Streptomyces hawaiiensis: one gene and its partner. The protein of the gene in region 2 interacts with the protein of the main gene of each other region in a pairwise test. Links are inferred from orthologs where the notes say so. Each region holds a gene or a part of one and is shown on either strand. Other genes may lie near its edges. The genes, in order: rpe and eno.

Region 1 (6,504 bases), 2.0 Mb from region 2 along the record:
CTTGTAGGCGCGTCCCTGGGCGTCGTGCTGGAGGTCGCCCGGGGACTCGTAGGTGCCCGCGAACCAGGAGCCGACCATCACGTTGGAGGCACCGGCCGCGAGGGCCATGGCGACGTCACGCGGGTGGCGGACACCGCCGTCGGCCCAGACGTGCTTGCCGTACTTCCTGGCCTCGGCGGCGCATTCCAGGACGGCGGAGAACTGCGGCCGGCCGACGCCGGTCATCATGCGCGTGGTGCACATGGCGCCGGGGCCGACACCGACCTTGACGATGTCCGCGCCCGCCTCGATCAGGTCGCGCACGCCCGCCGCGGCGACCACGTTGCCGGCGACGATCGGCACCTGCGGGTCGAGGTCGCGCACCAGCTTCAATGCGCTGATCATCGACTCCTGGTGGCCGTGGGCCGTGTCGATGACGAGCGCGTCGACCCCCGCGTCCAGCAGCTCCTGGGCCTTGCCCGCGACGTCGCCGTTGATGCCGACGGCGGCGGCGATGCGCAGCCGTCCCTGCGCGTCGGTGGCCGGCGTGTAGAGCGTGGCGCGCAGGGCGCCCTTGCGGGTCAGGATGCCGGCGAGCGTGCCGTCCTTGTGCACGGCCGGGGCGTAGCGGCGGTTGGCGTGGTCGAGGGTGTTGAAGGCCTCGCCCGCGTCCTTGTCCGCGTCGATGAGCAGCAGGTCCCGGGACATGACCTCGGCGAGCTGCGTGAAGCGGTCGACGCCGGAGAGGTCGGAGTCGGTGACCACGCCGATGGGCTTGTGGTTCTCGTCGACGACGACACCGGCGTTGTGCGCACGCTTGGGCAGCAGCCCCAGCGCGTCCGCGACGGTCTGGTGCGGGGACAGGATGATCGGGGTGTCCAGCACCAGGTGCCGGCTCTTCACCCAGGAGACGACGTCGGTGACCACGTCGTTCGGGATGTCCTGCGGTATCACCACGAGGCCGCCGCGGCGGGCCACGGTCTCGGCCATGCGGCGGCCGGCGATGGCGGTCATGTTGGCGACGACGAGCGGGATGGTGGTGCCCGTGCCGTCCGGGGAGCTGAGGTCGACGGCCTGCCGCGAGCCCACCGAGGAGCGGCTCGGCACCATGAAGACGTCGTCGTACGTCAGGTCGTACCCGGGCTGGATGTCATTGAGGAAACGCACGTGCCGCACATCCCAGTCGATCAGAGGTGACCCCCGGACCGGCCGGCCAGGGGGAAAGAGCACGTACTTCATTCTCCCATGACGGGCGCCCCAACCACCCCCAGCGGATCATCCAGGCTGGTCAGGGGGCCTCTCGGAGGATTCTCCAAGGCCGAGGGTCACGAACAGCCCCGGGCCCCGGTCGGTCGCCTCGGCGAAGATCTCCTCGGCGACCTGCCACTCCTCGGGCCGCGTCTCGGCGTACTTCCGCCAGCCCCGGACGACGACCAGCAGGCCCCGCTCCCCTGCCCCCTCGGGCCAGAGGGCGGGGTCGGCCATGGAGTCGGCGAGGGCGTCCCAGTTTCGGCCGAACCAGTCGGGCAGGGCCAGGTCACGGGCGCAGCGGTCCATGAGGCCCGCCTTGTCCGTGACCCCGTCCAGGTCCAGGACGACCACGATCCGGCCCGCCGGGTCGTGCACTGCGTGCGTCTGCCCGGCCACCCGTCAGGCTCCGTCCGGGTCGGACCTGTTGAGCGCTGACTTCGGCGCCGGACCGGCCGTCATCAGGTAGTCCGCGGCCGACGTGTCCGTCACCAGGCTGGTGACGAGCCCGGAGCGCAGCACCGCGTCGATCGCGGGCCCCTTGCGCTGCCCGCCCGCGATCGCGACGACCTCGGGGATCCGGCGGAGCTGATCGGCCTTCACGGTGATGCACCGCTCGCCCAGGTCCCGGCCGATCCGTCGGCCCTCGGCGTCGAAGAGGTGCGCGGACATCTCGGCGGCGACACCGAGGGAGGCGTAGTGCGCGCGCTCCTCGTCACTGAGCATGTCGTGCACCGTGGAGATGCCCCGCTCCCAGGAGCCGATGGAGACACACGCGACGGTGACCTTGTCGAAGTGCTCGAAGGCCCGGGCGATGCCCGTCTGGTTGCGCAGCGCCGTTGCCGTGGCCGCGTCGGGCAGCAGCATCGGGGCGTAGATGGGGTGGGCGTCGCCGCCGGACACCTGGGCGGCGCGGCGCACGGCCTCGACCGAGCCGCGCTCGGCGGTCCCGGCGTCGTACACGCCCGTCAACTGCACCACCGTGCACGGCGGCAGCCGGTCGAGCGCCGCCGCCATGTGGATGGTGGAGCGGCCCCAGGCCAGGCCCAGCACATCACCTTCGTCGACCAGTTCGGCGAGCAGGTCGGCGGCCACCTCTCCCAGGTTCTCGGGGTCGGGCGACTCCTCGGCCTCGGCCGGGGACTCGACCACGACAGCGTGCCTGAGGCCGTAGCGGGCACGGAGCGCGTCCGAGCGATCGGCGTCCAGCTCGGCGGGCACACGGATCTCGATGCGTACGAGATCCCGTTCGAGGGCGGTCTCCAGGACCCGGGCCACCTTGAAGCGGCTGACGCCGAACTCCTCCGCGATCTGGATCTTGGACTTCCCCTCGAGGTAGAAGCGGCGGGCCATGGCCGCCGCCTGCACCAGCTCAGCGGGTCCCATCCGCATGGCTGACCGGCCCGCCGACATACCCGACACGGCGTTCTCCTCACTGCTGTTCACATCTGGATTCGCCGTTCATCCTTGCAGATCCGGCGCGGTTGATCAGCCCTGATGAGAGCCGTTCACTTTGCTGTGGCTCAGTGGTCGCAGGCCCAGGAGGCCTTCGCGGTCGCCGCCTGGGCCTGTGTGCGTAGTGCACGTACCGCCTCGGCCGGGTCGTTTGCCCCGTAGACCGCCGATCCGGCCACGAAGACGTCGGCTCCGGCGTCGGCGCACCGCTCGATCGTGGAAGCGGAAACTCCACCGTCGACCTGGAGCCAGAGCTCCAGTCCGTGCTTGCTGATCAACTCGCGGGTGCGGCGAATCTTCGGAAGCATGATGTCGAGGAAGGCCTGTCCCCCGAAGCCCGGTTCGACCGTCATGATCAGCAGCATGTCGAGCTCGGGGAGCAGGTCCTCGTACGGCTCGATGGGGGTCGCGGGCTTCAGCGCCATGGAGGCGCGGGCGCCCTTGGCACGGATCTCCCGGGCGAGCCTGACCGGGGCGGCGGCGGCCTCGACGTGGAAGGTGACGGAACCCGCCCCCGCTTCCACGTACTGGGGCGCCCAGCGATCGGGGGCCTCGATCATCAGATGGCAGTCCAGCGGGGTGTCCGTCGCACGGGCGAGCGACTCTACGACCGGCACGCCGAGCGTGAGGTTCGGGACGAAATGGTTGTCCATGACGTCGACGTGGAGCCAGTCGGCTCCCTCCACGGCCTTCGCCTCGTCCGCGAGGCGGGCGAAGTCGGCGGAGAGGATGCTGGGGTTGATCTGCGCGGCCATGGCCTAAGACTGCCATGCCGTTCGGGGGTTGTGGGCATCGGTCCCGGGTGGGAATGGTGGGACGTCGGCCGCGGACCGTTGTGGGTCGCTCGCGCAGTCACCCGCGCCTCTTACGGGGCGCTGCCGCCGAGGGGGTCGGTATGAAGCAGGGCATCGCGCATCTCGTCTGCGGGCGGCGGGCCAAGTGGCTCGTGCTGGTCTTCTGGGTGGTCGTCCTGTTCATCGCCGCGCCGTTCGCCATGAAGCTCACCGACGCGCAGGACAACGACGCCGCGTCGTGGCTGCCGGGGTCCGCGGAGTCGACGCAGGTGCTCCAGATCTCCGAGGACTTCCGGCCGGAGCAGATCCCGGCGGTGGTGATCTACGCGCGGGAGAGCGGCCTGACGGCGCAGGACCGTACGGAGATCGCCGAGGACGTCACGCAGCTGAAGCAGTTGCGTGACCACGGCATTCTCGGGGAGCAGACGCGGGGGCCGGTGTTCGACCGGCAGACCGATCCGCGGGCGGCCCAGGTCTTCGTGCCGATCATGATGGACGAGGAGGGCTGGGAGCGGATCTCACCCGCCGTGGAGTCCATCCGGGACGACGTCGGTACGGGCGGCGACGGACTGAGCGTGCACATCACGGGCCCGGGCGGCACTTCCGCGGACTTCGCGGAGGCTTTCGAGGGCATCGACTCGACCCTGCTGCTCTCGGCGATGGTGGTCGTCGTCGTCATGCTGCTCATCACGTACCGCAGCCTGACCCTGCTGCTGGTCCCCCTGGTCGCGGTGGTCTGCGCGCTGTTCACCTCCCAGGCGCTGATCTACCTGCTCGCCGAGCACGGCGGACTGACGGTCAACGGCCAGAGCGCCGGCATCCTCACGGTGCTGGTCTTCGGGGCCGGGACGGACTACGCCCTGCTGCTGGTGGCCCGCTACCGGGAGGAACTGCGCCGCCACGAGGACCGGCACGAGGCGATGGCCCTGGCGCTGCACCGCGCCGGCCCGGCCGTGCTCGCCTCCGGCGCGACGGTCGTGCTGAGCATGCTGGTGCTGCTCGCCGCGGAGATGAACTCCACGAGCGGCCTGGGGCCGGTGGCCGCCATCGGTGTCGCGGTCGCCCTGGTGGCGATGATGAGCCTGTTCCCGGCCCTGCTGGTGATCTTCGGCCGCTGGATCTTCTGGCCGGTGATCCCGCACCACGGCTCGCCCGACCCGACCGATCGCGGCGTCTGGGCCCGCACGGGCCGCCGTATCGCCCGCCGCCCGCGGATGACCTGGATCGTGACGGCGCTCGCGCTGGCGGTCTGCTCGCTGGGCCTGATCCAGTTGCGCGCGGAGGGCATCGGCAACGCGGACGCGTTCACCGGGAAACCGGACTCGATCACCGGGCAGGAGGTCTCGGCGCGCTACTTCCCGGCGGGCAGCGGCGACCCCCTGGTCATCGTCAGCAACCAGGCGCAGGCCGTGCAGGTGGGCCGGACCGTCGCCGCAACGCAGGGCGTGGTCCCCCAGTCCCTCGGTCTGCCGCCCGGCGCGAAACCGGCCTTCGAGGGCAAGGTCCTCTTCGAGGCCACCATGACCGCCCCGGCGGACAGCGAGGCCGCCAAACAGACCGTCGAGCGGGTGCGGGACGCCGTGCACGCGGTGCCCGACGCCGACGCCAAGGTGGGCGGCGGTACGGCGGCCCTGCTCGACGCGGACAAGGCGACCACGCACGACAACAAGCTGATCATCCCGCTGGTGCTGGTGGTCGTCCTGCTGATCCTCTGCGTCCTGCTGTGGGCCCTGATCGCCCCCCTGCTGCTGATCGGGACGGTGATCCTGTCGTTCGCGGCGGCGCTCGGCATCAGCGCGCTCGCGTTCCGGTACGTCTTCGACTACGCGGGCGAGGCGACCGACTTCCCGCTGTTCGTGTTCGTGTTCCTGGTCGCCCTGGGCATCGACTACAACATCTTCCTGACCACCCGCATCCGCGAGGAGGCGGCCCGCCAGGGCACCAGAGCGGGCGTGGTCACCGGCCTGGCCGCCACCGGGGCGGTCATCACCTCCGCCGGCCTGGTCCTGGCCGGCACCTTCGCCGCCCTCGGCACCCTCCCGATGGTCGCCTTCGCCGAGATCGGCTTCACGGTCGCCCTCGGCGTCCTCATCGACACCTTCATCGTCCGCTCGGTCCTGGTGACGTCGCTGTTCCTGGACGTCGGGCCGAAGGTGTGGTGGCCGCACCGGCTGGCGCGCCAGGACGGCGGCGCGTCGGCCCGGGAGAGCGTCGGAGCGGGGGTCAGCCGGTCCGGCGAATGAGCGCGAGGTACATCGCGTCGGTCCCGTGCAGGTGCGGCCACAGCTGCACATCGGGCCCCTCGCCCAGGTCCGGTACGCCGGGCAGCAGCGGCCGGGCGTCGAGCAGGTCGGTGTCCGGGTGCTGCTTGAGCACGTCGGCGACGACGGCCCGGGTCTCGGCGAGGTGCGGCGAGCAGGTCGCGTAGCCCACGACGCCGCCGATCCGTACCGACTCCAGGGCGGTGCGCAGCAGCCCGCGCTGGAGCGGCGCGAAGCCCTCCAGGTCCTCCGGGCGGCGCCGCCAGCGCGCCTCGGGGCGGCGCCGCAGGGCGCCGAGGCCGGTGCACGGCACGTCGACCAGCACCCGGTCGAAGCTGCCGGGCCGCCACGCCGGACGCGTCCCGTCGGCGGCGATCACCTGATAAGGCCCAGGATTGCCGTCCAGCGCCTTCGCGACGAGGCCGGCGCGATGGGTCTGCTTCTCGGAGGCGACCAGCAGGGCGCCCCGCTCGGCGGCCAGCGCGCCGAGCAGCGCCGCCTTGCCGCCGGGCCCCGCGCACCCGTCCAGCCAGCGGCGGTCGGGCCCGTCCAGCGGCGCGTTGGCCAGGGCGATCGCGACGAGCTGGCTGCCCTCGTCCTGCACACCCGCACGGCCGTCGCGCACAGCCGCGATGGCGCCCGGCTCCCCGCCCTCGGTCAGCCGCACGGCATACGGCGACCAGCGCCCCCGCACAGCGGCGTCCTCGTCGAGCAGTTCCTCCGCGGAGGACCGCCCGGGCCGTGCCACGAGGGTCACCTCGGGCCGC
Region 2 (6,426 bases):
CTCCGGGTCCGAGTCCAGCCGCTCGGTCATCTCCTTCATCACGCCGTTGGCCTCCAGCGTCCCGATCGCCGAGTTCGCCTTCGGGCACGTCAGGTAGTACAGCGTCGGGAAGGGCGTGCCGTCCGGCAGCCGCGGCGCCGTCTCGACGACGTCCGGCTGTCCGCACGGGCAGCGGTGCGCGATCGCGCGCAGACCTCGCGGAGGCCGACCGAGCTGCTGCTTGAAGGCCTCGACGTCGGCGTCGGTGGGCTCGGTGCGCGGGGTAGTCGGAGGGGGCGTTTCCATGACTGTTTCAGGCTGTCTTTCTCTGGGTTCAGGTCACTGGGGCTCGGGTCACTGGCCGGAGGCGTCGGCCTTGTCGACCCCGTCCCAGACGTTCGAGTACCAGGGGCGGTCGGCCGCCCCCAGGTCGGTGCGCGACTGCTTCGACGCGTGCGGGTCGACGACGATGAAGCCCGTCTCCCCCGGCATGACGTAGTGCAACCGCTGCCGGATCTGCTGCTCGGCGTACGCGTCGTCCTGCCAGCGCGCCTTCAGGTCGCGCAGCCGTTCGACGCGCTCGCGGGCCTGCCGCTGTTCGCGCTGGAGGTCGTCGATCTCGGCGCGCTGCGAGACGTACTCCCGCATCGGGTAGGCCAGGGCCACGATCAGCGAGCACATCACCAGGGCGAGCAGCGCGGCCCGGCCGGTCAGCCGCGAGCGGCGGGCCTGGCGCTTGGTCTGGGAGCGGTAGACCCGGGCCGCGGTCTGCTCGCCGAGCAACCGGATCCTGGTCGCGGTGGAGAACCGGTCCCGGTCCTTCACGGCCATCTGTCCGCCTCCCGCTCCACCGTCCTACGCGCGTACGTCCCCGGACACGGTACGGGACCGAGTACGGGGACGTACGTACGACGCTGCGTCTTGTGGCCGGGGTCAGCCCTTGAAGCGCGGGAAGGCCGAGCGGCCGGCGTACACCGCGGCGTCGTCGAGGATCTCCTCGATGCGCAGCAGCTGGTTGTACTTGGCGACGCGCTCGGAGCGGGCCGGGGCACCGGTCTTGATCTGGCCGCAGTTGGTGGCGACGGCCAGGTCGGCGATGGTGACGTCCTCGGTCTCGCCGGAGCGGTGCGACATCATGCACTTGAAGCCGTTGCGCTGGGCCAGCTCGACGGCGTCCAGGGTCTCGGTGAGCGAACCGATCTGGTTGACCTTGACCAGGAGCGCGTTGGCCGCGCCCTCGTCGATGCCGCGGGCCAGGCGCTCGGGGTTGGTGACGAACAGGTCGTCGCCGACGATCTGGACCTTGTCGCCCAGCTTGTCGGTGAGGACCTTCCAGCCGTCCCAGTCGTCCTCGAACAGCGGGTCCTCAATGGAGACGAGCGGGTACGCGTCGACGAGCTCCGCGTAGTACTCGGTCATCTCGGCCGCCGAGCGCTCCTTGCCCTCGAAGGTGTAGACGCCGTCCTTGTAGAACTCGGACGCGGCGACGTCGAGCGCCAGGGCGATCTGCTCGCCGGGGGTGTAGCCGGCTTCCTTGACGGCCTCGAGGATGAGGTCGAGGGCCTCGCGGTTGGAGCCGAGGTTCGGGGCGAAGCCGCCCTCGTCGCCGAGGCCGGTGGCCAGGCCCTTGCTCTTCAGGACCTTCTTCAGCGTGTGGTAGACCTCGGCGCCCCAGCGCAGGGCCTCGGAGAAGGACTCCGCGCCGATCGGGGCGATCATGAACTCCTGGATGTCCACGTTGGAGTCGGCGTGCGAGCCGCCGTTCAGGATGTTCATCATCGGCACCGGCAGCAGGTGCGCGTTGGGGCCGCCCAGGTAGCGGAAGAGCGGCAGGTCGCTGGCCTCGGAGGCGGCGTGGGCGACGGCGAGGGAGACGCCGAGGATGGCGTTGGCGCCGAGGGAGCCCTTGTTGTCGGTGGCGTCCAGGTCGAACATCGCCTGGTCGATCAGGCGCTGCTCGGTGGCGTCGTAGCCGACGAGCTCCGGGCCGATCTGCTCGATGACCGCGAGGACGGCCTTCTCCACACCCTTGCCGAGGTAGCGGTTCGAGTCGCCGTCGCGGAGCTCGATGGCCTCGAAGGCGCCCGTGGAGGCGCCGGACGGGACGGCGGCACGACCGGTGCTGCCGTCGTCGAGGCCGACCTCGACCTCGACCGTGGGGTTGCCTCGGGAGTCCAGGATTTCCCGGGCTACGACGACGTCGATGGACGGCACGAGCATCTCCTTCTTATGTGACGCGGGTACGCGGGTCGCGTGGACCCGGCGAGGTGCGGGCCGTGGTGGCTCGCGACATGAGCCTAACCGGCTCCGGGCGATCGGCCACCGGGTCGCCCACCCCATGGACAGAACCGAGAGTAAATTGTTTCCGAACGGAACAAAGCCGGATTGCGAAGAACGGCAGAAAAAACCCCGCTCCGGTGCGTACGGGGGATGACGCACCGGAGCGGGGAGCCTGTGGGCCCTGGGCGGGCCGCTGCTTACTTCAGGTGCAGCTGCTGGCCCGGGTAGATGAGGTTGGCGTCCTCGACGATGTCCTTGTTCAGCTCGAACAGCTTCTCCCAGCCGCCCTTGACCTTCTTGTCCGCCGCGATCGAGCTCAGGGTGTCGCCCTTGACGACCTTGTACTCGCCGTCACCCTTCTTGACCTTCTTGCCGGTCGGGGTGGTGACGGTCTTCTTGGCGGCCGGGCGCTCGTCGGAGCGGGAGGCCGGCTGCTGCTGGGTCTCGCGGGACTCGGTGCTCTGCTGGCTCTGCTGCGAGGAGCTGCCGGAGTCGCTCGAGGAGCCGCCGCCGGTGTAGCCGGCGCTCGACAGGCCCTTGCCGCAGACCGGCCAGGCACCCTTACCCTGGCTCGCCAGGACCTTCTCGGCGATCTCGATCTGCTGGGACTTGGTGGCCTGGTCGGCGGTGGAGGCGTACTGGGTGCCGCCGTAGCCGGACCAGGTGGAGGCGGAGAACTGCAGACCGCCGTAGTAGCCGTTGCCGGTGTTGATGGACCAGTTGCCGCCGGACTCGCACTGGGCGACCGTGTCCCACTCGGAGGCGGTGGCGGCGGAGGCGTTGCCGACCGCCATCAGCGGGGCGGCGACGGCGGCGCCGGCGACACCGGCGACGGCGATGGCACGAGTGGCCTTGGACGGACGGCGGTGCTTGCCCTTGCTGGAAAACAGCATGGAAGATCCCCTCACCGACGCCTGCGAGGTGAGCTGTCGGGTTCGGGCCGGTTGAGTTGCCCGGCCGCGTCCCTCCCGGGACACGGCTTCACCCCAAGCCCTTCCGGCTCAACTGGCCGGTCGGGCACTTACCTTGGGTCCCCCGCTCCTGCCTACGGCGCTTGACGCGACGACTGTTCCCGTACGGCCGCTGGCAGGATTCGGCGTTGCGGCAGCCGGGGCTCGTGGTGACGAGCGGTCACGACCGTAGACACGCGGTCCGCGGAATTTCAAAGACGATCAAGGCTTCTGAGATCTATCTCTCACCGGCCTTATACGGGACATTCGGCGCGAAACATGACGTGAACTCACCCGGTTTCGGGACGACTTCGACTGCCGTTTCCGCACTGCCCGAACGGCTACCTCTCGTCCGCTTCGCCCCCTACCGTGAGCGTCTGACCGGGGTGGATGAGGTCGGGGTCGGCGCCGACCGCCTTCTCGTTGCCCTCGTAGAGCGCGTGCCATCCGCCGCTGACCCGAAGGGCGTCGGCGATGGACCAGAGACTGTCGCCGACACCCACGATGTAGGCGCCTTCGGACTCTTCGCCGGAACTCTCGTCAGCGGGCGTGGAGTGACGCCCCGTGGGCTTCTCCGCACGTTCGCCCTCGGGTGCGCGGGTTTCGTCGGCGCTGGGACCGCGATGACGGCCGGAGCCGGTATCGGCCGACGCCGAGGAGTCCTCGTCCTGCTGCGATGTGCCCGATGTGCCGCCCTCGGAGGTGGCCGACGGAGAGGCGTCGGGCTGCCGATCCCGCGACGAACCGTCGGATTCGGGCGACTTGCCGGTCTTGGTGGTTTCGTCCTTCGACGGCGACGACGCGTCAGGCGAAGGGGATGAAGAAGGACTCTCAGAGGGGGGCGAACCCAGCGAGTCGAGCAATCCGGGCGAGTCCACCTCACCGGATGATTCGGATGAATCGGGTGATTCCGACCCTTTGTCCTGCTGGAGTCCCGAGAGCAGTCCGCAGGTGCGCCACGCGCCGACCCCCTGGTCGGCGAGGATTCTCTCGGCCACGGCTATCTGCTGAGAGCGACTGGCCAGATCGGCGCTCGCGGCGTAGTCGAGACCGCCGTGGTTCTCCCAGTCCTCCTGGGACAACTGCAGGCCGCCGTAGTAGCCGTTACCGCTGTTCTGGCTCCAGGCGCCGCCGGTCTCGCAGTCCGCGACCCGGTCCCAGGTCGTGCCGTCGGCCGCGCTGGCGCCAGAAGCCCCGAGGAGCGGGATCGCGATGGCGGAGCCGGTCACTCCGGCCGCCACGAGGAGAGCCGGAGCCTGGCGGGGGCGACGGTGCCGACCGTTCCCGGAGAGCATACGGAGACCTTTCGCGAGACATCAGTGACCAACGCGGCGCGAAACCCGGGCCGCGTTGATGGGTGAACGTATCGGCAGACGATCACTTGTCACAAGTTCATGCCGCGCAGATCACGTGAAGATCACAAGTCTGATGTTTCGTCACTTTCAGCCGGCGCGAACTCCACCGGCAGGGTGCGCAGCCCGCGCATGATGAGGCCGCCGCGCCATCTCAGCTCGGCCGGATCCGCGGCGAGCCGGAGGTCGGGGAGGCGGGTGAGAAGGGTGGCGAGCGCGGTCTGGCCCTCCAGCCGGGCGAGCGGGGCACCGAGGCAGTAGTGGATGCCGTGGCCGTACCCGAGGTGCTGGTTGTCACGGCGGGCGAGATCCAGCACGTCCGGACCGGCGAACCGCTCCGGGTCCCGGTCCGCGGCGGCCAGCACGACGAGAACGGGGTCGCCCGCCTCGATGCGCTGCCCGCCGAGGGTGAGGGGCTGCGTGGCGAAGCGCCAGGTGGCGAGTTCGACGGGGCCGTCGTAGCGCAGCAGTTCCTCTACGCCGGTCTCCAGGAGGCCGCTCTCCCCGGCGGCGAGGGACGCCTGGAGGCGTGCGCGCTCCTCGGGGTGGGTGAGCAGGGCGTAGGTGCCGTTGCCGATCAGGTTCACGGTCGTCTCGAAACCGGCGAACAGCAGGATGAAGGCCATGGCCGCCGCCTCGTTCTCGGTGAGGTGCTCACCGTGGTCGGAGGCGCGAATGAGGCCGGAGATGAGGTCCTCGCCGAGGGCGGGTTCGGCGGGCAGCGCCTCCCGCTTGCGGTGGATGAGGTCGGCGAGGTAGCCGCGCATCTTCTTCACGGACCGTGCCACGCCGCCCCTGGGCCCGCCCTGGTGACGGATCATCATGCCCGCCCAGTCACGGAAGTCGTCCTGGTCCTCGGGCGGGACGCCGAGCAGGTCGCAGATGGCGTAGATGGGGAGCGGGAAGGCGAACTCGTGGATCAGGTCGGCGGACCCCTTCCGCGCGAACCCGTCGATGAGGGTGTCGGTGAGCTCCTGCACCCGCGGGGCGAACTCGGCGACCCGGCGGGGCGTGAACGCCTTGGACACCAGCCGCCGCAGCCGGGTGTGGTCCGGCGGGTCGATGTTCAGCAGATGCGTCATCAGATCGGCCTTGCGCTCCCCGGGGATCCCGGTCTTGCCCTTGGCGTGCGCCGGTTCGTCGTGGTGCGCCGGGTTCTTGGAGAGCCGGTTGTCGGCGAGCGTCTGCTTGGCGTCGGCGTACCGCGTGACCAGCCAGGCCTCCACACCGCTGGGGAGCCGCGTCTTGTGGACGGGGCTGTGCTCGCGGAGCCAGGCGTAGGCGGGGTAGGGGTTGCCGGCGAACTCCCACGAAAACAGCTCGGGCATCCCGGGCACTTCATGTCGCATGCCATGACCCTACGCAGCGCCTGCGGCGGCACCGGCGCCACTGTCAGAGGTCGGCACTACTCTGACGGCGTCGAGGCCAGGGGGACCGGGTGCTGGAAGGTGTACTGATCGCGGAGAGCCTGCGGGTGGGCGCCGAGCCGGCCGGTGTGCCGCTGCGGGTCACGAAGATCACGAGGGTGGCGGTGGAGGGCGCGGCGGCCGGGCAGCCGGGGCAGTGGACGCTCCTGGACTTCGCCGACGCGGAGCGGCCGGCCGAGCGGCCGGCGGACTGCCTGGCCCCGGCCGGGGGCTGGTACGTCAACTACAACACCGGCACGGAGGCGTTCGTGGTGTTCGCCGGCAGGGTCTTCCGCTATCCACGCCGGCAGACGGAGGGGCGCCTGCCGGCGCAGCGGTACGCCCGCTCCCTCGGGATCCCCGAGGCGCAGCTGGACTGGGAGGACTGACCCGGCGGGCTCAGCTCTCCGCCTCCCTGATCGCGTCCCGGTACGCGCGGGCCGCGGCTCTCAGGGCCGC

The links.
Region 1: the proteins of eno (region 2) and rpe interact in binary tests that used the Escherichia coli proteins (3 or more experiments, as listed by UniProt). The link is inferred for Streptomyces hawaiiensis from one-to-one orthologs.

What each region holds. Positions count from the first base shown.
Region 1 is NZ_CP021978.1:1,628,940-1,635,443, forward strand. What follows is about bases 1,595-4,473. They hold rpe (ribulose-phosphate 3-epimerase), read right to left. Parts: upstream 3,438-4,473; coding sequence 2,751-3,437; downstream 1,595-2,750. Other genes in these bases: CEB94_RS07515 (barstar family protein), read right to left, coding at 1,595-1,626; CEB94_RS07520 (sugar-binding transcriptional regulator), read right to left, coding at 1,630-2,673; CEB94_RS07530 (MMPL family transporter), read left to right, coding at 3,578-4,473. In the rest of the region: CEB94_RS07510 (GuaB1 family IMP dehydrogenase-related protein), read right to left, coding at 1-1,146; more of CEB94_RS07515, read right to left, coding at 1,255-1,594; more of CEB94_RS07530, read left to right, coding at 4,474-5,719; CEB94_RS07535 (RsmB/NOP family class I SAM-dependent RNA methyltransferase), read right to left, coding at 5,700-6,504. UniProt on the Escherichia coli protein: Catalyzes the reversible epimerization of D-ribulose 5-phosphate to D-xylulose 5-phosphate.
Region 2 is NZ_CP021978.1:3,647,087-3,653,512, forward strand. What follows is about bases 54-2,854. They hold eno (phosphopyruvate hydratase), read right to left. Parts: upstream 2,194-2,854; coding sequence 913-2,193; downstream 54-912. Other genes in these bases: CEB94_RS16620 (DUF501 domain-containing protein), read right to left, coding at 54-285; CEB94_RS16625 (FtsB family cell division protein), read right to left, coding at 334-810; CEB94_RS16635 (LysM peptidoglycan-binding domain-containing protein), read right to left, coding at 2,457-2,854. Also shown: more of CEB94_RS16620, read right to left, coding at 1-53; more of CEB94_RS16635, read right to left, coding at 2,855-3,152; CEB94_RS16640 (LysM peptidoglycan-binding domain-containing protein), read right to left, coding at 3,551-4,504; CEB94_RS16645 (cytochrome P450 family protein), read right to left, coding at 4,627-5,910; CEB94_RS16650 (hypothetical protein), read left to right, coding at 6,000-6,356; CEB94_RS16655 (nucleoside triphosphate pyrophosphohydrolase), read right to left, coding at 6,367-6,426. UniProt on the Escherichia coli protein: Catalyzes the reversible conversion of 2-phosphoglycerate (2-PG) into phosphoenolpyruvate (PEP). It is essential for the degradation of carbohydrates via glycolysis.